DNA from 2 places in the Methylophilus glucosoxydans genome. Region 2 is predicted to be linked to the other one. Evidence: predicted binding sites of a transcription regulator. Region 2 holds the regulator's gene; the other holds the start of a gene.

Region 1 (11,185 bases), 530 kb from region 2:
GTGCCGAGTTCGCTCCACAGTTTTTTCTCAAACAGTTTGGGGTTGTTGGCAATGACGTGGTTGGCCGCGCGCAAAATCCGCACGGTAGAGCGGTAGTTTTGTTCGAGCTTGATCACCTTGAGTTTGGAAAAGTCTGTGGTCAACTGACGCAAGTTCTCCACGTTGGCACCACGCCAGCCATAAATCGCCTGGTCATCGTCGCCTACGGCGGTGAATTGTGCTCTCAGGCCGGTTAGCTGTTTAATCAGTTTGTACTGGCAAGCATTGGTATCCTGATATTCATCCACGAGCAGGTAGTGCAACTTGCGTTGCCATTTTTCCAGCATTTCACTGTGCTGATCAAACAGCTCCACCGGCACCTTGATCAGGTCATCAAAGTCTACCGCCTGATACGCGCGCAGGGTTTGCTGATAAAGCTGGTACACCCGGGCTGCGGCATGGGTGAGCTCTTCATCGGCTTGTGATTTGGCCTGATCCGGACTGATAAAGTCATTCTTCCAACTGGAGATTTGCCATTGTGTTTTGCGCAACAGTTGCTTGTCGGTGGTGGCTAAAATATCACTGAGGATTTTAAAGCTGTCCGAGGCGTCCAGAATGGAGAATTGCGGTTTATAGCCGAGCAGCGCCGCTTCCTGGCGCAAAATCTGCAAGCCTAGGGAGTGAAAAGTGGTGACGGTAAGTCCCTTGCCACTTTTGCCTTCCAGCAAGGGGGTCACGCGTTCCTGCATCTCACGCGCGGCCTTGTTGGTAAAGGTGATCGCCGCGATTTGATGGCCCTGGTAACCCGCCTGGTTGATCAGGTAGGCAATTTTTTGGGTAATGACGCGGGTTTTACCACTGCCAGCGCCTGCCAGTACCAGCAACGGGCCGTCAAGATAGTGAATCGCTTCACGCTGGGGAGGATTTAACAGATGCTGCATGAGCGGATTGATAAAACGTGTTTCAGTACAAAGTGGAGAATAATGGGAAAGCAGACAATTATTAGCCTAGATGGACTATTCAACCCTTTCATTTATATGGGTATAGTCCTGTAACCATAGTATGATGTTTCTTCAGGTTAACTAACTTTGTCCGTCCCTGTGTTTGATCTCAATAGCGCCATTCTATCATCAATTGGACTCACCCTAACGCTGGTTCTGGTCTTGATGATTTCTGGGGCCTATCAGCAGCGCCGCCTGATCATGGGTTGGGTGCGGGGCTTGCTCATTTTTGCCTGTGGACTGGCCGTGTATTTCTTTTCTCAAACTAGCCTCATCATCGGACCACAAAGTATCTATATTGCGGCGGCGGTGACTCTGGTGGCACAAGGCTTGAGTCAGCTCGTTAATGGGATACGTATGTTCAGGGGCTACCGCGTTTACCGCTATTGGACCTTGCTCGTGATTACCACCTTGCTGGCCTGCAATGCCGTGATGTTGAACATGCATATTTCCAATCGCTGGCTGCTACTGAGTAATTTAGCCGTTTTGCTCTGGATATTTGCCTACGGCAGCCGCAGTTTAGTGGGACATGGAAAAGATTTTGTCGCCAATATCTTTTGGCTGTGTTGTAGTCTGTTTGCCATGGTTGGCTTGATCCTGGCCATTGTCGCAGTCAAGGTTGGCCTGGCGGATCAGGCGAGTCTCGATGGCTTTGGCGACTGGAGTATCCATGCTTATCTGGTGTCCTTTTTCATGCTGATCATCACGGCGGTGGTGAGCTTGCTGTTGTTGATCATGCATGTCAAGGCACAGGCCGGTTTGCAGGCGATTGCGACGCTGGATGGCCTGACCGGGGTGCTGAATCGGCGTGGCCTGCAAGAAGCCGCCAGTCGCATGCAGGCGGTTTCGCAACGCATTCAGCTCCCCATGGGCATGCTGATTGTCGACCTGGATTACTTTAAAAAGGTGAATGATGTGTATGGTCACCTGGTGGGCGATGTGGTGCTTAAGTCTTGCGCCGAGACCATACGTGCCGCCTTGCGTGGCGGCGATGTCATCGGGCGCTATGGTGGCGAGGAGTTCTGCATCCTGATGCCCAACACCGGTGAGCAGGAAGCCATGGTGCTGGCAGAGCGCATCCGCCGGATTATTGAGGTGACGCCCGTGAGCATTGCCGGTGTGGAGAGTATGAGTCGTGAGACCCAGGCGATTAAATGTACGGTCAGTGTGGGGGCAGTGAGTTCGGAAACCATGGGCTATGTGATTGATGCCTTGTTTGCAGCGGCAGACCAGAATCTCTACCGTGCCAAACAAAACGGCCGCAACCGTATTGTGAGCAATATAGAGCAGTTGCTTGATAAGTCCCCAGTGAAAGGTAAACCTGCGAAACGGCATGCCAGCGTGATTGCCTAACTTCAGAGCGCTCCTGCCGTTGACGCAGACTTTACGCTTGGTCTGATTCAGAGGCGGGTATTTCTTCCTGAGCCGGACTACTTTGTTGCTCAGCCGCTTGTGCCAGCATTTCGGCTCGGCTTTGCGGGGACTCCAAGCTGACACGGCCAATGGCGCCACTTCGATAGTCTGTGAGCAAGGCCATGGCTGTGCGCTCCATATCCCACTCTCCATCATTGCGTTTGTAGCTTCTGCGTTTGGCAATGGCTTGCAACAAATCAATGCCATCTATTTCAGCCACATTCAGTTTCATCACGTCCAGCTTGTAGCGTGTATTCATGAGCGCTGGATATTGCTTCAACAACACATTGCCCAAAAACTCAGCCACATCCTCATCAATCACTGCATTGCGGCCAATCGCATGGCTGGCGGCCAGCATATACCCATCTGAGGCGTGTTCGATTTTGGGCCACATCATGCCCGGCGTATCCGTGATGTTGAGGCTGTCGCTCAGTTCGAAACGTTGCTGGCTTTTGGTCACGGCCGGTTCATCGCCGACCTTGGCTGCACGCCGGTTGAGCAGGGCATTCATCAAGGTGGATTTGCCGACGTTGGGAATCCCCATGATCATCATGCGCAAGGGTTTCAGCGGCGTGCCGCGATGCGGGGCCAGTTGGCGGCATAGACCTGGGATTTTTTTTGCATCACCGGGCTTTTTGCAGGAGAGGGCAACCGCTTTGGTATTGGGCTGGCTGTTAAAGTAATTCAACCAGGCTTGCGTCACATTCGGATCAGCCAGATCGGCTTTGTTGAGGATTTTGAGGTTAGGGCGCTGGCGGAAATTACGCATTTCCTCAATCATGGGGTTGTGGCTGGCGGCGGGTACGCGGGCGTCCAGTACTTCAATGACGACATCAATGTGTTCCAGTGTCTCTTCTGCTTTTTTGCGGGCAGAAGTCATGTGCCCCGGAAACCATTGTATCGCCATATTTTTGCTCCATGCTTAACTCAAAAAATACGGGTTCAATGTCTTTGCCGTACCCGGTTGTGTGAGGAAGCTCTATGCCGTTATCAGCTGCGCACCTCACCATCAAGCGCGTATTTTAACATTTAAGCGGCCAGCCACTAAATACGATTGTCTTTTTAGCGATTACTTCCAGCTGTAACCCAGCGTAAACAGCGCGCGCGTATCGCCTTTACGCCGTTCATCGACAGGGCGGCTGTCATAGTTATAGTCGACTTGTGTAGAGGCACTCAAGCCGAAAATAAACGGAAAACGCAAGCCGGTAGAGCTGTAAAGCAGGATTTGTGACGGCGAGTTCGGCGTGTAAGTGACTTCATGCCGGTGGAATGCTTGCACAAATGAATCAAACAGGTATTGGTTATAGTTGACCGCCCAACGCAAGGCCGCATGATTCTCGTTACTTTCCTCGTAATAATCCTGGGTAATGTATGACAGACCGCCTTCCAGTGAAAGATTGCGTTTTTCGCTTTCAAAAAACTGGTAACCCGTCCCCACACTGTAGGTGCTACGCAAGCGAATGTCGCGGAAGCGGTCTTTTTCCTGAATCGTGTTCAAGTAGCCATACCACTTTTTGGTGAAAAAGTGATCGTACTGACCACGGACTCGCCCATTATTCTGAGTCTGGCGATCTTTATCTGCAGCCCAATAGTAGTAGCCCTGTACGGTATAGCGCGTATCAAAGCCGCGCAAAATCGACTCGCCATTAAACTGCATGTTGCGGTTTTTACTGTTACCGTTGTTAAAAGCACCGCCCAGGCTCATGTTCCCGGTCCAGACATAGCCTTCGCCAATCAGATCCAGGGTCGGATTGATGTAATGAATTTCGCCGAGTTCAGTGTCCACCAGCCGTGTATTCGTTTCCTCATCCAGAATGACCTGACCCTCAGTACTGTGTATCAAACGTCCGGTAACGATACTGCCATCTGATAGCTGCATCAGGATAGATTTTTCCGCATCAATACTGTGGATGTCATCCCAGTTGATTTTAATCTCGTCTGCATAGCTGGTTTTAAAGGTGAGCTTGTTTGAGATTTTGACGCCTAGCGTCCCGGTGATTTTGTCCCCGTTTTTGAGCCATACCGTATCTGCTTGCGCCAGATGCGTCGTTAGCAGGAGCAGTAACAAGACCCATTGCAACCATCGCCACGGTTGTGATGGCGCGGTGTAGGATAGATATCGGCGTGCCTGAAGAATGGATTGTTGCGGCATAGGTACTACTCCCTGATTCGATTGAACAACAGCGCTGCGTGGCAGCGGATTGAATGCAGCGGTTGCGCTGCAAAGGCGGGTGTTTTTTATAAAACTGACCACCCTGTCTCTTACATGATTGCAAAACCAGCCTGAGAGTTCCCGCTAAAATCGGACTCAAAGACTGTAGCAGGCGCACTTAGGCATATGCCGTTCATCTCATGCGCTTAAACTCACGTGCCGTCAAACAATTGTGCTGTTAAACTGGCGTATTAGCATTTTAAAGTAGTCCGCAACATGGTCCAAACATTATTGCCCCCCGAGGTCAGGCCTGGCCAATCCTTGCCCTTATTGCAGGCCTTACATATCCTCACCCGCGACGGTAAGCTCAATCAGGATAGCCGCCGCAAACTTAAGCAGGTCTATCATCTGGTCAATTTTATCGAACCGCTGATGCAGGCGGTGATGGAAAAACAGCCTTCGCCCGTCTTGGTTGATCACGGCGCCGGTAAATCTTACCTGGGCTTTATTTTGTATGACTTGTTGCTGAAACAACATCAGGCAGGCCAAGTGATTGGCATTGAGAGCCGCGGTGAATTGATTGAAAAGTCGCGTCAACTGGCGCAAGCATGCGACTTTAGCCGCATGCAGTTTGAGCATTTGACAGTGGCAGAAGCCATGCAGTCCGCGCAACTGCCAGAACAGGTTGATATTGTGACGGCCTTGCATGCCTGCAACACCGCCACCGATGATGCGATTGCATTTGGCTTGCAAAAGCAGGCACAGTTTATGGTGTTGGTGCCTTGTTGTCAGGCGGAGGTGGCTGAAGTGCTACGGCAACATAAAGCTGAGGCCTTATCAAAAACCTTTTTAAGTGAGTTGTGGCGTCATCCTATCCATACGCGTGAGTTTGGCAGCCAGGTGACCAATGTGCTGCGCTGCCTTGCGCTGGAAGCGCATGGCTATCAGGTGACCGTGACCGAGCTGGTAGGCTGGGAGCATTCTATGAAAAATGAACTGATCATTGCCAAGTATACTGGCCAGCGTAAACGCAGCGCGCGTGAGCGCGGCTTGCAATTGCTGGAGCAGTTACATTTGTCTGGCCTTGCGCCAAGGTTTCACTTTTAGCATTTGTTTTTAGGCTACGCTCAGTCAGGCGCAGATAAAAAAACCTCTGACACTGGGAGAGTATCAGAGGTGAATGGAGCTAATGCTTTGCCCCAGGGAAGAGACGTTATGCGCCTAACTAGAAGCGTTTGCCGAAACCCAGGCTGATCACCCATGGATCGATATCCAGGTCATCAATTTTTGTCCAGGCGTTGCCATTGAGCGGGTTTTGCATTTTTACGGTGGTATTCATCCAGATGTATTTCACATCCGCGTTCAGCAACCAGCCATCCTTGAGGTTAACATCCAGACCAGCCTGCAAGGCAGGACCAAAGCTGTCACGGTCAATTTTGATTTTTTGACCTGCTAATGGGCCTTGACGCAGGTCGAGGCGGCGGTCCAGCATAAAGGTTGCGTTAATACCGGCGCCGACATAGGGGTCAAAGGTTTGGTCGGGGTTAAAGTGCCATTGTGCGGTTAAGGTTGGCGGTAAAGCATCAATGCTACCCAGTAATTGATTGGTGACGGTAGTGCCTGAGTCTTTGGTGATGCTGACATCGTGCTTGGAGCCCAGCGCCAGAATCAGTTCTGTCGCAATGTTTTTGGTCCAGTAGTAACTGATATCCAGCTCAGGAATAGTATTGCTGTCCGCTTTTAATTCTGCACCGCTAGACATCGCGCCTGCCGCAATATTTTTGTTTACATATTTGCCCAGATCGCTACTTTCGTTCGGGCTGATATTGGTGGCGCGCAGGCGGACGACCCAGTCGCCTTGTTCTGCCTGAGCATTGAGGGCTGGCAATAAAGCAGCCAACATTAAACTGATTGCGGTTTTTTTCATTGTGATCACTCCATTAGTGCATTGAACTTGAATGCATTGTAGGTCGGCAAGTCAGGCCGTATATTGATGCAGGTCAACTGGATTGGATTTGCCTAAAACGCCGTGCAAACAGCAAAGCGCACGCATGGAGTGATAAAAAACCAGTCCTTAGACTGGTTTTTGGGTGGCTGGATCGTTGGGTCAGTAGTCGTTGCGTTGCTTCCAGGCTTCATCCAGTGCTTTGGACTTTTGTTCAAAGATGGCTTTTTTGGCATCGAGGTCTTTTTCAATCTGGGCTTTTTCCGCCTGATATTGTTTAAGCGTTTCTTGTGCTTGCGTCAGCACGGCTTGCTGGCGTTGAATTTTTTGCTCGATATCGCTGAGTTTGCTCATGGCGTCGCCTACGGCATCGCGGGCACTGGCGGCTTCAGATTGTTCGACGCTGATATTGCGCGCAAAAACTGGTTCGCTGAAGGTCAAGATCAAAAGAGCGGAGAGGGTCAGTATACGCATGCGGGACTCCATTAAAAAAGCGGTATAACAACAAGCCATGAATTAAAAAGCAGATCATAGGCGTTTAAATCATGTGCATCAATCTTTTAGTAAGGCATGTAAGCGATTAGTTTCTTTAGTTCATCCGTTTAGCCATTCGATGACTCGCTCAATCATCGCCGTTGGCGAGCGCACTGCTGGTTTAACGCTTTACATATACACCTTATTCCGCAACAATGTTGCATATCATTGAGGAGGAAAAAATGCGTTTCTGCTGGCTTTGCATGCTGTTGATGTCTTGGGGAAGTTTGCATGCAAGGGAGGCCTTTGAGTTGGCGGGCAAGCAGATTGCGTCAGGCACTGTCTCTTCGTGGATGATGGCCGTGTCGTCAACGGCGATTCCGGTGACGGTGATTCATGGGCAAACTTCAGGACCGGTATTGACCCTGACAGCAGGTATCCATGGCGATGAATTTCCTTCGATACTGGCCTTGCAGCAGTTGCGCAAGCAGATACAGCCTGAACACTTGAAAGGGACCTTGATTCTAATTCATCTGGCGAATCTTGAAGGTTTTCATGCACGTCGCATTGCACTGAGTCCAGTCGATGAGAAAAACCTGAACCGGGTGTTTCCTGGTAGCGCACAGGGCACCCTGACTGAGCAGATCGCCGATTTTTTAACGGCGCAAGTCATCAGCAAAACGGATTACCTGATTGACATCCATTCTGGCAGTGCCAACCAGCATTTATGGCCACATGTGTATTCCCCGGTGTTGCACGTGCCAGCGCTGGATGCCAGAACACAGCATTTTGCTGATCTTTTAGGATTGCCAGACATTGTGCTCTATGACGGCAGGCCCAATGATCCTGATCATTCCATCTCATATCCGAATACGGCACAGACCAGGGGCAAGCCTGCATTGACGCTGGAAGTCGGCCAGTTTGCACAGCGCGATGCCGCTTTTGTGGCCATGATCACGCAAGCTTGTGCACAGGCCATGAGTGGCTTGGGCATGATAGATGCGCCTGAAACGATAGATGTCAGCACGCAACACAGGACAAAGGTAGCCTCGCCAATTCATTATTACAGCAAAATGGTTGAGATACGCAGCCAGCAAACCGGCTTGTTTACGGCCAAATCCAGCATTGGCGATTGGGTGACAGCAGGGCAGGTCGTAGGTGAAGTGACGGATTATTTTGGCGAGAAGATTGAAACTTTGCGTGCGCCTGTGGCCGGGCGCATCCTGATTCAAAATGCCACGCCACCGATACGCGCGGGCGAAGTCACATTATCTATCGGTGTGGTGAAGGCCCCTTAGCTGTTGCCATCAGGATGCGCACCTTGCGCGCACGGCTCGTTTGCGTCAAAGACTGGCATGGATTCAATCTCTTTGCGATGTAGTGCCCGCTCCTCAAACAAAAAAGGGTAGATGGCTTCACGCAGGCGGGTGTGAAACTTCTCTATCTGCAGTCTGTGTACTAGCAAATGGCTAATATCGCTGCATGCGACCGCTTCCAGTTGTGTTTGCGCCCAGACCGTGGGTAACCACCGCCCGATTTTTGTTGCGGCATCCGCCCTCATTTGTAAGGTTCGTGTCCGGGCAGCCACTTGTGCTTGCAAGTGGACGTCGCCCATATGCTGAAAGGCAAAGTACCATTTCCAGTGAAAGCGGCCTGTGACGGGCGGAGTATCTTTCCATTGCGGATACAAGGCATAGAAGGGTTTCAGCGTATCCTCTTTTGGTAAATCCCAGGCGCCATGTACCAATTGCCGATGCTGCATGGCAAGCTGGCTACCGTCTTGCAAGGGATAACGGGCGTGCAGCCATAGCTGGCAAAGATTCGGTAAGACCACGCATAACATGACCCAAATGCTGCTCAGCAACATGGCATTGAAGTTGGCGTTGAGCGCTCGTTTGCGCAGGCTGACTGCACTACACAATACAGACCATAAAAACGTATATAAGGCTGTAATTGTTAAAACCTGTAACAGGGGTGACAAGGAAAGCGAGTGCATCCCGGCAAACAGTAATAACGGGAGTACGAAGACAAGCGTGACAAGCACCCAGCGGGATAACACCCGTTTAAACCAGAAATGACCTGGTTCTTTTACCAGGCTATGCAAAAACAGTAAACGTTGCGCTTGTTGCTCGCTGGCTTTCAGGTCATGCATCAGGGCGATACAGAGCAAGGGCGCAAAAAATACCAGCAAAAAAGCATAGTCAAAGGTACCCAGCATCACATATTCAGGGTGATGTGACTCACCATCGTAAAGCTGGCTTTGCAAACCGAGTAAACGTATCCGTTGCACGTACGGCACCACCAGCCGGTTGCCCAGGGCAATAAAGCTCCATTCGCCAGGGCGGTAATAGACGTTGTGGAACAGGTAATAGCCGACTTCTCCTGCCTCAAGTGCCCCGTCATGACTGTTGTGCTGGATAAAGTCCTGCTTGCGCAGGGTCTCTTCCTGTTGCGCATGCTGGATCTGGGACTGGATATGACGGATATTTTGCCAGCCGTTTAACAAGCTAAAACTAACCAGTACCAGGCTGAGCAAAAGCAATAGGGTCAGGCTGCGTTGCTTGAGCAGCAGAGTGAATTCATGTTTCATAGTCGGTGCGAAACCCTAACAAGCATGGAGCCAGGCAATAACAGCCAGCCAATCAACACCAGAAAGGCAGCTGTCAGACTGGCGTGGCTGACTGCCATCGGTGGCAGATTCACTGGGGGACGGGGCGCGTTCTTCCAAAAGTCGGCAGAAACACGCGTGTTCTTATCGTCATGCTGATCCACTTTGTAAGTGTGGATCTGGTTCAGATATTGGATTAATTGATACCGCCGGGCTTCCGACTGCCGGATAAACGCCTGGTGGTGCGGCAGGTCATTGCCGCTAGCCGCCATCTGTATATATTGCAGCGCCAATGCCGGTGTGAGCCATAACCAGTGCCGGATACTTTCATTCTGTTTTGCCAGCTGTGCGTCATGCAATGCCTGTTGTTCGCGGTAGACGGCCGTGGTCAGGCGCTCGCCTTCCTGCATCAGCAGGCCATTGTAGTTGACAGGCAGGTCTTCAACGCTGCTGACATGATACTGGTCGAGAATGCTTTGTTTAAATGCTGCAAAATGCGGATCGTCAGGGTTATGGCTGTCACCTATGCTTTGCAGCTTGCTTTCTGCATGGTATTCAGCCTCTGCGCGAGGCTGTGTTGGATAGGCGATCTGGGCCAGATTCGCCAGCCCGCGCGGAAAAATGATGCAGACACAGACCCAGCACAGCAATAACGTCAGCAAGGCACTATGCAGTTGCCGGCTGTACCAGGACACGGTGACGACCAGCAGGCACCAGCCGGCAATGTAAAGCGCTTGGGCCAGCAACATGAGCGCCAGCCTGGCCAATAACTGATCGCTCTGCCAGCTCCATGCCAGCGTCAACAGTGCTTGCAGGCACAAAAGGAGCAGCAATGGTAAAAACAGTGCCAGCCATTTTCCGGCGGCAATCGCCCAGCCTGGGGTGCCATTGCCGCGCATGAAAGCCAGGATGCCGGTGATTTTATCGGCAGTGACGGTGGCATAGGCAATCATGATCAAAAACAGTGGCATCCACCATTGCACGATCATGGCCGGTGTAATCAATGAAAAGCGGCCCAGCGTAGTGGCTTCAGTCGCCGGGTTGAAGTTGGCACTGTTCAGGCGATGTGCTTCTAGATACACCAGATGGCCAGACTGGTCGAGGATGCCGGGCTCGATCACACTGAGCGGATGGACCGGCTTGGCGACGAAATCGCCAAAATGCGAGACCCGGTGTGGATGACGGTCGGGTTGCGATTGCCAGTCATGCTGGCTGCGCGCTGTCACCTTAGCTACCGTCTGTGCATGATCTTGCCAGTGGTGATGGGCGGCAAGGGCGGCAATGCCCCATAATGTCACCAGCACTATCATTAACAATGCCGGAACCCGCGCATGCCATAACCTGCGCCATTCATTGCAGGCGATTTTCCAGATCAATGCGCTCATGCCTGCCCTTGATACAGTTTTTTCAGGCTATCCAGTGTCAGTGCTGACTGGTCCAGCATTACCGGTTGCAACTGCCCATTGGTCAGCATCAGCAAGCGGTCAGAAAAACCAATGGCGGACAACACATCATGCGTGACCACCAGCACGCCCATGCCACTTTCTTTGCATTGCACAATCAGCTGGTTTAAGTCTTCGGTAGCCTGTGGATCCAGCCCTGAATTAGGCTCA
Region 2 (11,185 bases):
ATCAGGCTGGGCGCGGCGCACGGTGGCAGAGAGTCGTTCAAATTGTGCGCGGGCGATCCACAGTTCACCATCCAGGGGCTGTTGGGGGAATTTTTGCACAAACCAGGCCGGCGCGTGGATGGGATGGCCCTGTCGACTGATCAGTTGTTTGCCATCCCACACGGCGCGTATGCCGTCTAGCTTTTCGCTGACCAAGTAGTCGTTGACAGCGATGCCTTCGTGGTAGACCTGTGCCAGCAGGATTTCTGGTACCTGCGCATAGGCTGGCATGCCAGGCTGACTGATCAGCCACAGTAAAAAACAGATGCGCATCCATATCATCATCACCGCCCCAATTGTTAATTTAATTTAACAACCGTAAGTTAGCGGAATTTAACTAGGTAGGCAATACACGGATGGCGAAAACGAGCATCCTGGAGGCTGCTGGTGCAAACAATCAGACACGGCTATAACAACTGGCACCACAGTTTGTCGTGATGCATGACGTCCATCCACAGCGCCACCAGGCTGAGGGCGACCAGCAAGCCGCCACTCAGGCGCATGCCTGCCGCTTCACTGAACCAGCGCGGCAGGCTTTGCTGGCCCGCGCGCCAGAAAAAGGGGGCCAAGGCGAGGATGGTGGCGGAACCGGTCGCGAAGGCAATCATGACCAGTGCGCCTTGCAGCCATTGCGACTGGAGGGAGGCCAGCATTACCGCCGAGTACAGCAAGCCGCAAGGTAGCAAGGCCCAGACGATGCCGGTCACAAAATAGCCCGACCTGGCATGCGCGGTATGTTGCTTGATCCATGCCCAGACCAATTGGGCCCGCTGCACCGCCCATTGTGGCTGTCGGCCGAGGATAAGCAGCAACACGCCCCAGGCGAAGATCAGCGTATGCGAGAACGTCCACAATGGTTGAAACAGATGGCTCTGATTGGATAACCAGGCCAAACCGCGCAAGGTTTCGGCAGCAATCGCGCCGAGCAAGCCATAGCCGAGCATACGGCCCAGGTAAAAACTCCATGGGATGGTCTGTACGACACGCAGAGGGATGGAACGCGGGGGACTAGAAAGATTCGGCGGCGTTTGCATGGCGCCGCAAGCAGCGCCACACATCAGCACACAGTGCGGGCCGCCTGCCAGCCCCATGACAAAAGCAGTCAAGAGTAAACTGGCTAACATGCCAGCAGTTTAAAGGATTTTGGAAAACCTTGCACGGTTGGCATCGTGCTGCAAATAACGGTCAAACACCATGGCAATGGCGCGCACAAAATACCAGCCCATTTCGGTGACTTTGAGGCCATCGTCTTCGAGTACGACCAGGCCTTGTTTCTCTTTCTCGGCCAATTGCGCAATTTCTGCCTGAAAATATTGCTTGAAATTGACCATGTAAGACAACTCAATGGATTCGTAACTCAGTTCACCATGGCACATGACCGCCATGATCACGGCACGGCGGATCAGGTCATCGCGGCTTAATGCCAGCCCTCGCACAATCGGTAACTGGCCTTGGTCAAGAAAGTCGTAATACTCTTCGAGGGTTTTGGCATTCTGGCTGTAAGTAGCACCGATCTTGCCAATCGCGGAGACACCCAAAGCCAGAATATCCTGATCAGCCATGGTGCTATAGCCCTGAAAGTTGCGGTGTAACCTGCCCTGTTGTTTGGCAATCGCCAGCGGGTCATCAGGCAAAGCAAAATGATCCATGCCGATAAAGACATAGCCTGCCAGCATCAGCTGCTGAATCGCTTCTGACAGCATTTGGATTTTATCTACGGCATGTGGCAAGTCCGCTTGCAAAATCCGGCGTTGCGGCTTGAAACGTGACGGCAAGTGCGCGTAGCCATATAACGCGATACGGTCTGGCCGCAATTGAATGATCTGGGCGATGGTCTGGCGGAAGGTCGCCGGGGTTTGCTTGGGCAAGCCGTAAATCAAGTCGGTATTGATAGAGGCAAACTCCAGGTCGCGCGCATGTTGCATCAGGCTTTCAACTTGCGCATAAGACTGCACCCGGTGCACGGCCTGCTGTACCTCGGCATCAAAGTCTTGCACGCCAAAACTCAGGCGGTTAAAGCCCAGCTCGCGCAAGTGTTGCAAGCGTTGCTGATTGACGGTACGTGGATCAATTTCAATCGAGTATTCACCGTCTTTGGCAAAGGCAAACGCCTGCTTGAACATCTGCATGAGTTGGGTCAACTCGGCATCATTGAGAAACGTCGGCGTGCCCCCGCCCAGATGCAACTGGTTGACGGTTTGCTTTTTGGCAAACTTGTCCAAGTGCAAATCAAGCTCGCGTTGCAGGTAGTTGAGGTAAACCGCGCCTTGCTCATAGCGCTTGGTGACTATCTTGTTGCATGCACAATAAAAACACAGCGAGGCACAAAACGGGATATGCACATACAACGAGAGCGGCTGCGTCCAGTTGCTGATATTGCGCTGCTCGGCCGCCTTGAGATAAGCAGCGGCGTCAAACGCCTCAACAAAGCGGTCTGCTGTCGGATAAGAGGTATAACGAGGCCCGGAGACATCATAGCGCTCAATATGCTCTTGAGTAATCAGCAACGGGGAGTTCATGGTTTCTGGCAAATTCTTTCCTATCAGTATCCCGAAACTGGACTTTACGGGTTCATCTGGCGCTACTGTGCCATAAACCAATGCAGGGCTTTTTGACACACGTCAAATGCAGCTTGCGTCGCCTGCTGCATAATGCGCCTAAATACAAAAGGAAGAGGTCACACCATGTTCAATGAAATCGCAACCGAAGAGGCGTATAATTTGCCGCATGTTCAACGTCAGTCAAGGACGCCCTCCATGCAAGCAGAATCCAGTTTCAAGGTTGCCTGCTCCAATTGTAACTTGCGTGAACTGTGCCTGCCGGTAGGCTTGAGCACAGATGAAATGACTAAACTGGATGGCATGGTTGCCACCCGCAAAAAAATCAAGCAAGGCGGTCACTTGTATAGCAGTGGCGATGCTTTCACCACGCTTTATGCGATCCGCACTGGGTTTTTCAAGACCTGCGTCGTCTCGGAAGATGGCCGTGAACAAGTCACCGGCTTTCAGATGGCCGGTGAAATCATGGGCTTGGATGGCATTGTCAGTGACAAACACAACTGCAACGCCATTGCCCTCGAAGACGCCGAAGTCTGTGTCATGCCCTTCAATCATGTCGAAGACCTGTCGCGTGAGATTCCTGTCTTGCAACGCCATGTGCACAAAATCATGAGCCGCGAGATCGTGCGCGAAAACGGCGTCATGATGTTGTTGGCCAATATGCGCGCCGAAGAACGCCTGGCGGCGTTTCTGCTCAACTTGCTGCAACGCCTGCATGCACGCGGCTACTCCAAAAGCGAATTGATTTTACGCATGACGCGTGAAGAAATCGGCAGCTACCTGGGCATGAAACTGGAAACAGTCAGCCGTACTTTCTCCAAATTTAGTGATGAAGGCATTATTGAGGTCAAGCAAAAGAATATCCGTATTCTGGACCACGAAAAGCTTAAAACCATCTTCAACGCCAGCACCTGCTAGGCGGCAGCTGACTGTTGTAAGCACTGAGGGATGCCACTGCCTTCGTCTCTATTTGAGGCCTTACAGCGCATGGCCGCGCAACAAGCCTGGCAATATGTTTATCCCGTGTGGTCCCGCCGTGCGCAGGGCCTTTCCATCGGCATCAACCTGCACCCGAATCAATGCTGTAACTGGCATTGCATTTATTGCCAGGTGCCGGGGCTGCATCGCGGCCCCTCCCCTGTCATTGACTTGGACCACCTGCAAGAAGAATTAAGCGCCTGCTTGCACTGGCTAAGACAGCACTTACACGCAGCAAAGCGTATATTTTCGGAAGATGTGCAGGATATCGCTTTTGCCGGAGATGGCGAACCGACCACCTCGCCGCAATTTCCTGAAGCCTTGGCACTGGTTGAGCGATTGTTGAGCCAGACATCACCAACAGACCGTCCGGCACGGGTCAGGCTCATTACCAATGGCAGCCAAATGCATCTGACCACGACACAGCAAGCCTTAAAGGTACTGCAACAGATGGGGGGAGAAGTCTGGTTTAAGCTGGACGCAGGCAACGATCCGGAAATGCTGGCAGTGAATGATGCGCGTTTGCCACTTAGCCTGCATCTGCAACGGCTGCAGGCTTGCAGCATGGCTTGCCGGACCTGGGTGCAAACCGCTGTGATGCAGCGACGTATCGCGGACCAACTGGTCACCACCCCCGCATTGGCCGGCTATGTGCAGGCGTTGCTACCTCTTAAAGAGAACATTGAAGGCATTTTGTTGTATGGCATCGCCAGACCTAGCCAGCAAGACACGCTGGCCAGCATTCAAGCACCAGACATCCGGCTATTACAGCAGTATGCTCAGGCTTTGCGCACGCAAGGTTTCAACGTGCGCCTATTTGCCTAAACGCTGATCCCCTACCCGCAATGCTCGCGCCTGAATCAGGGATTAGTGCTCGTCAGCGCTGAGAGATAGGCAGACAGTTTACTGTTCAGCAGGTTTCAGACCGGTCTGCGCATGGTTACGCGCCTGGATGGCGGGCGCCATGGCATCTGTCTGGCCGTCTTGCGCTTGCGCATCCAGCGTTTTGTTGATTTCTATGCCCTTGCGGTAGTAATCATCAATCGCTGGATCAGGATGCGTAATCGCCAGATACAAGGTGATGAAAGAAGCCACAATCACGGCAGAAGGGCCGCCTATAATCATCCAGACATAAGGGTTGTGATACCATTTTTTCTGGTCAACCGCTTTAGCGGCCGGTTTCTGCTGTGCTTGGTGTTGTGACAATCTTTGCTCCATTAGTTGCTCGGCACAATAAAGACCGACTTTTCTTTGACCGCTTCGCTGGTTTGTAAATCCGTCATTTCGAAAAAGATTTTATGCGAACCAGCTCTGGTGACCCCATCAGGCAACTCCAGCTCAATCACCACATTGCGTGTCTCAAACGGCCGCAAGCCTTTGAAGTCCTGGCTATTCTCGTCAGCAAAATGCACCGCCAAGCCTTCGAGCCCCGTGACCTTCAATGCGTAGTCATGCACGGCTTCGGTATCATTTTCAAGCTTGAGGTTATACACGTTCTCAATCATGCCTTCATCAGTGTAGCGAGACATGACTGCACGATCACGTAACACATCCAGCCTGAAATCAGGCTTGAAGTAGAGACTGACTACCATACCGATGGTGAGCGCCAATAAAATCGTTGTATAAATAATCACGCGTGGGCGTAGCAAACGTTGCAGCATTTGCTGACGGCTCCAACGGTTGGTGATGCCGTTCTGCGTGGAGTATTTGATCAAGCCCTTGGCATAGCCCATTTTGTCCATCACATCGTCGCATGCATCAATACAGGCACCGCAACCAATACACTCGTACTGCAAGCCTTTACGGATATCAATTCCGGTCGGACACACTTGCACACAAATACTGCAATCAATACAACTGCCCAGGCCATTGGCATTCTCGCCAGCTTTTTTAGAGCGTGCACCACGCGGTTCACCGCGTGCCTCGTCATAGGTCACAATCATGGTGTCATCATCAAACATGGCACTCTGAAAGCGGGCATAAGGGCACATATATTTGCAGACTTGCTCACGCATATAGCCTGCATTGCCATAGGTGGCAAAGCCGTAAAAACAAATCCAGAACGTTTCCCAGCCACCCAATTGCCAGTTCACAATATTGGGCACCAGCTCGCGAATGGAGGAGAAGTAACCGACAAACGTCACGCCTGTCCACAAGCCAAAGGCGATCCAGGCAAACTGCTTGAGCGATTTGCGCGTGAGCTTGTTCAGATTCCATTTGCTATCATCGAGGCGCATACGTGCGATACGATCGCCTTCGATTTTATTTTCCATCCACATGTAAATCTCGGTATACACCGTTTGCGGACAGGTGTAGCCACACCACAAGCGACCGGCAATGGCCGTAAACAGAAACAGCGACAGCGCAGACACAATCAGCAAAAACGACAGATAGATCAAGTCCTGCGGATGAAAAATCAGGCCGAAGATATAAAAGCGTTTGGCATCAAGGTCAAACAGCATGGCCTGACGACCATCCCATTGTAACCAGGGTACGCCATAAAAAAACAGTTGCGTAGCCCACACCATGACCCAGCGCCAGTTGTTGAACATACCGGAGACGCTACGGGCATAGATCTTATCTGCGGATTTATAAAGTGACAAAACCACCTCCTGTTCAGGGATGGTGGTTTTGTTCACAGCGTTTTGTTTAATATCGCTCATGGGTTATCTGCATTCGCCTATTTGTTGGAAAGACCCCAAACATAAGCAGTCAGCAGATGAATTTGCTCTGGGCTGAATTTTTCTTTCCAGGCTGGCATCACGTTGTTTTTACCTTCATGAATACGCTTGATAATCGCGGCTTCACCTTGACCATGCAACCAGATGTTGTCTGTCAGGTTAGGTGCACCAATCGCCTGATTGCCCTTACCTTCTGGGCCATGGCAAGCAGCACACACCACAAATTTGTCTTTACCGGCATTGGCACGACCAGAGTCATGAATACTGCCAGACAAGCTCAATACGTAGTTGGCGACGTTTTTCACATCTTCTTCAGAACCAACAGCAGCAGCCATGGGAGGCATGATGCCATTACGACCATTGTTGATAGTCAGCTTGATCGTATCAGGTGAACCACCATACAACCAGTCATTGTCGGTCAGGTTAGGAAAGCCACGGCTCCCTTTGGCGTCAGAACCATGACAAGCAGCACAGTTGTTCAAGAAAATACGCTTACCGATGTCGCGGGCTTCAGGAATCTTGGCCACTTCTTCTACCGGCATGGCTGCATATTTGGCATACAGCGGGGCGATCTTGGCATTGTTCTTTGCCACTTCAGCTTCGTACTGCTTGACTTCCGACCAGCCGAACTTGCCATTGTAAGTCCCCAGGCCAGGAAACAGGTACAGATAGGTCAGGCCAAAAATTACGGTAATGATAAACAACCCTACCCACCACATTGGCAGCGGATTGTTCATCTCCTTGATGCCATCCCATTCGTGACCATTGGTGTTATCGCTATCCAAAGGCACTTTGACGCGGCTTGCGAAAATCAGCAAACCGACACAGAAAGCAATCCCGCCCAAGGTAATGGTCGAAATCCAGATCGGCCAAAAACCATTTACAAAATCATTCATGATGTTTTCCTTAACCTTTCCGCGCAGTGTTTAGTCTTGGTCGAACGGCAGATTTTGCGCGTCCTTGAATTGCGCGGAGTTGCGATTGCGCCATGCCCAAATCAAAATTGCCACAAACAGGACGAAACTCAGTACTGTAAAAAATATGCGTAGTATGTTGATATCCATGGCGCGTCTCCTTATTTCAGGTGTGTACCCAACACTTGCAGGTAAGCCACCAGTGCGTCCTGCTCGGTTTTGCCTTTGATTTCATCCCCTGCAGCCTTGATCTGCGCGTCGGTGTAAGGCACGCCAACTTTACGCAGCGCAGCCATATGGTCACCAATGGTTTTGTCGTCAACCAGGTTTTCTTCCAACCATGGATAGGCTGGCATGATGGACTCAGGCACGACATCACGTGGGTTGTGCAGGTGCACACGGTGCCAGTCATCACTGTACTTGCCCCCTACACGGTGCAAGTCAGGACCCGTACGCTTACTGCCCCACTGGAACGGGTGATCATAAACATACTCACCAGCAACCGAGTAGTGGCCATAACGCAGCGTTTCAGCGTGGAAAGGACGAATCATCTGTGAGTGGCAGTTGTAGCAACCTTCACGCAGATAAATGTCACGGCCAGCCAGTTGCAACGCGTTGTAAGGCTCCAGACCACGGATAGGCTCGGTGGTTGACTTCTGGAAGAACAAAGGCACGATTTCGACCAGACCACCAAACGAGATCGTGATGAAGGTCAGCACGATCAGCAGGAAGTTGCTGGTTTCAATCTTTTCGTGAAAATTGCCACTATTGTTTTGATGCGTAGCCATAGTGAATTCCTTAAGCGTGAGCAACCACAGCTGGCACTTCTACAGTGACTGCTTTGCCGTTAGTTGCTGTTTTATATGTATTCCACAACATGATGATCAAACCGCTCATGTACAGGAAACCACCCAATGCACGTGTGAAGTAGTATGGGAACTTGGCTTTCACACTTTCAACGAAGGTGTACGCCAATGTGCCGTCAGCGTTCATGGCACGCCACATCAAGCCTTCCATCACGCCGGAAATCCACAACGCAGCGATATACAACACCACGCCGATGGTTGCCATCCAGAAGTGCACTTCAATCGCTTTCACGCTGTACATTTGTTTTTGACCAAACAAACGTGGAATCAGGAAGTACAGGGAACCGATAGACACGAAACCAACCCAGCCCAGCGCACCAGAGTGCACGTGACCCACGGTCCAGTCAGTGTAGTGAGACAAGGCGTTCACAGTCTTGATCGCCATCATCGGACCTTCAAAGGTACTCATACCGTAGAAAGACAATGAAACGATCAGGAAGCGCAAGATAGGGTCTGTGCGCAGTTTGTGCCATGCGCCAGACAAGGTCATGATACCGTTGATCATGCCACCCCAGCTTGGTGCAAACAGGATCAGAGACAACACCATACCCAAGGACTGTGTCCAGTCAGGCAAAGCGGTGTAATGCAGGTGGTGAGGACCCGCCCACATGTAAGTGAAGATCAGTGCCCAGAAGTGAACGATAGACAAGCTGTAAGAGTAGACAGGACGCTCAGCTTGTTTAGGCACAAAGTAGTACATCATGCCCAGGAAGCCCGCAGTCAGGAAGAAACCTACCGCGTTGTGACCATACCACCACTGCACCATCGCATCCTGTACCCCGGCGTAAGCAGAGTAGGACTTCATGAAACCAGCAGGAATCGCAGCACTTTCAACGATGTGCAACAAAGCCACCGCCAGAATAAATGCACCGTAGAACCAGTTAGCTACATAGATATGCTTTACTTTACGGATACCGATAGTACCGAAGAAGTTGACTGCATAAGCAATCCATACCAAGGCAATCAGGATATCGATTGGCCACTCCAGCTCGCCGTACTCCTTACCCTGGGTATAACCCAAAGGCAGAGAAATGGCAGCAGCCACGATAACAGCCTGCCAGCCCCAGAAGGTGAAGCTGGACAACTTGTCGCTGAACAAACGTGTCTGACAGGTACGCTGAACAACATAGTACGAGGTAGCAAATAAAGCACAGCCACCAAACGCGAAAATCACTGCATTGGTATGCAGTGGTCTCAAACGGCCAAAAGAGGTAAACGGCAGGCCCAGGTTCAGCTCTGGCCACACCAGCTGGGACGCAATAATCACGCCCATCAGTGTACCCACAACACCCCAAACCACTGCCATGATTGCGAACTGGCGGACTACACTATCGTTGTAGGTCGCAGCCTTCACGGTTGCATTTTGCATGGATTTCTCCCAATGATTAAAACAAACACCCAACACTAAAAAAACTTCTAGTTGTTCACCCTGATATTCTCAGAGATGTCACAAATTTGATTTGACTCACATCAATACTGCTTAAGAATCCCCGTTCCTGCTTGAGAATTCCTAATCCTGCTCGAGAATTCTGGACCCCTCTTCCTCAAGGTCTTCAAATTGCCCGGTTTGAATGGCCCACCACAAGCCACCCAAAATCACAAACACCAGCAACACTGCCAGTGGGATCAGTAAGTATGCAATTTCCATTGAGCGATGCCTAACCTTTCTGCCAGGCCGACTTATCCCAGTCGGTCAATCGCAATGCATTTAACAGTACCAGCAACGAACTGGCCGCCATCCCCAACCCGGCTAACCAGGCAGGCAACAGCCCCATAATCGCCAAAGGCACCCCGGCCGCGTTATACAACGCCGCCCACAACAAATTCTGTTTTACGATGAGGATGGTTTTTTTGCAGTGTGAAATGAGCGAAACCAGCACGCCGATATCATTGCCCAACACTACCATATCGGCCTGTGCCTGCGTCAAAGGGACGCCGGAACCCATTGCAATAGAAGTATGCGCTGCTGCAATGACAGGGCCGTCATTCAAACCATCACCTACCATCAACACTTTCCGCCCCTGTTGTTGCAGCTGCTTGACATGCTGCAGCTTATCTTCTGCTTTTTGTAACCCTGCTGCTCGCTGGATACCCAGTTGTGATGCAAGGTTTTTAACGGCCGCTATTCTATCACCAGATAACAGTTGAATATCAAGCCCGGATGCAATTAATTGTGAAACAGCCGCCTTGGCGTGTGGCTTCACTTGCTCAGACAACGCCAATGTTGCCAACATTTGGCCATTGCTAGCCAGATAGACCACTCGCAACGCCTCGTGTTCCGGCTTGACCGTGATCCCGCAAAATTCAGCATTGCCCAATTTTAATGGCATGGAATCACCAGACTGTGTGATCAAGGTCGCAGACATGCCACCCCCCACAATTTCTTGCCAGTCCTGCATCTCCAGCTGGTCACTCGCGTCTTGCCGGGTAGCAAATCCATGCAAGGCCTGCGCCACCGGATGCAGGGAATCACGGCTCATGCTGGCAATCACATCCAGCAGCCACTGATGATCTTGCCCGGCGGCCATTTCGACCGCGCTGACCTCTTGCAAGCTCTCGGTCAGGGTTCCGGTTTTATCAAATACAATGGTGTCAATTTCGCTGAGGGCCTGAATCGCCTGCAGACGGCGGATCAGCACCCCGCCTTTGGCAAAGGTACCCGCACTGGCCAGCATGGCGGCAGGCGTTGCCAGCGACAAGGCACAAGGGCAAGTCACCACCAGCACCGCCACTGCTGACATAATCGCTTTGGCCGGATCGGTGGTCCACCAGAAAACCAGGGCATACAGCGCGGCCAGCAGCACGCCCCACAAGAAGGGTTGCGCCACTTTATCAGCCAGCAAGGCGATGCCAGGTTTCTCGGTTGAAGCAGAGGCCATCAGGTTCACCAGCGCATGATACTGCGTACCCTCACCCACTTGCTCCACCTGCATTTCAATCGCCGAAGTCAGGTTACCCGAACCGGCAATCACAGTCGCGCCGGCAGGTTTCAACACCGGGTCCGACTCACCTGTCAGCATGGATTCATCGGCACTGGTATTGCCGACCAGCACCTTGCCGTCGGCGGCAAACACTTCGCCAGGGCGCACATATAGCACATCACCTAAATTGATATTGCTGGCGGCGATTTGCACCCACTCGCCTGCTTC

What was found. Region 2 encodes FNR, which switches genes on or off when oxygen is low (the NO sensors DNR and NnrR bind a similar motif). Its sites were predicted from a motif close to TTTGATNTANATCAAA; they were not measured.
Region 1: a site for FNR is predicted at 6,535-6,550, ahead of ACFQ1T_RS11250 (OmpW/AlkL family protein). Genes of this name have one in related genera too.

Annotation. Positions count from the first base shown of each region.
Region 1 is NZ_JBHTJW010000002.1:1,803,612-1,814,796, reverse strand. It holds gene ACFQ1T_RS11275 (UvrD-helicase domain-containing protein) at 1-920, opposite strand, end outside; gene ACFQ1T_RS11270 (GGDEF domain-containing protein) at 1,146-2,333, shown strand; gene ylqF (ribosome biogenesis GTPase YlqF) at 2,365-3,300, opposite strand; gene ACFQ1T_RS11260 (DUF481 domain-containing protein) at 3,463-4,461, opposite strand; gene ACFQ1T_RS11255 (class I SAM-dependent methyltransferase) at 4,822-5,652, shown strand; gene ACFQ1T_RS11250 (OmpW/AlkL family protein) at 5,771-6,472, opposite strand; gene ACFQ1T_RS11245 (hypothetical protein) at 6,653-6,964, opposite strand; gene ACFQ1T_RS11240 (M14 family metallopeptidase) at 7,207-8,262, shown strand; gene ACFQ1T_RS11235 (DUF3526 domain-containing protein) at 8,259-9,554, opposite strand; gene ACFQ1T_RS11230 (DUF3526 domain-containing protein) at 9,551-10,957, opposite strand; gene ACFQ1T_RS11225 (ABC transporter ATP-binding protein) at 10,954-11,185, opposite strand, start outside.
Region 2 is NZ_JBHTJW010000002.1:1,277,989-1,289,173, reverse strand. It holds gene ACFQ1T_RS08855 (DNA ligase) at 1-324, opposite strand, end outside; gene ACFQ1T_RS08850 (sulfite exporter TauE/SafE family protein) at 447-1,163, opposite strand; gene hemN (oxygen-independent coproporphyrinogen III oxidase) at 1,173-2,558, opposite strand; gene fnr (fumarate/nitrate reduction transcriptional regulator Fnr) at 2,796-3,515, shown strand; gene ACFQ1T_RS08835 (hypothetical protein) at 3,546-4,400, shown strand; gene ACFQ1T_RS08830 (FixH family protein) at 4,479-4,700, opposite strand; gene ccoG (cytochrome c oxidase accessory protein CcoG) at 4,793-6,238, opposite strand; gene ccoP (cytochrome-c oxidase, cbb3-type subunit III) at 6,256-7,152, opposite strand; gene ACFQ1T_RS08815 (cbb3-type cytochrome oxidase subunit 3) at 7,183-7,320, opposite strand; gene ccoO (cytochrome-c oxidase, cbb3-type subunit II) at 7,332-7,958, opposite strand; gene ccoN (cytochrome-c oxidase, cbb3-type subunit I) at 7,969-9,405, opposite strand; gene ccoS (cbb3-type cytochrome oxidase assembly protein CcoS) at 9,547-9,684, opposite strand; gene ACFQ1T_RS08795 (heavy metal translocating P-type ATPase) at 9,695-11,185, opposite strand, start outside.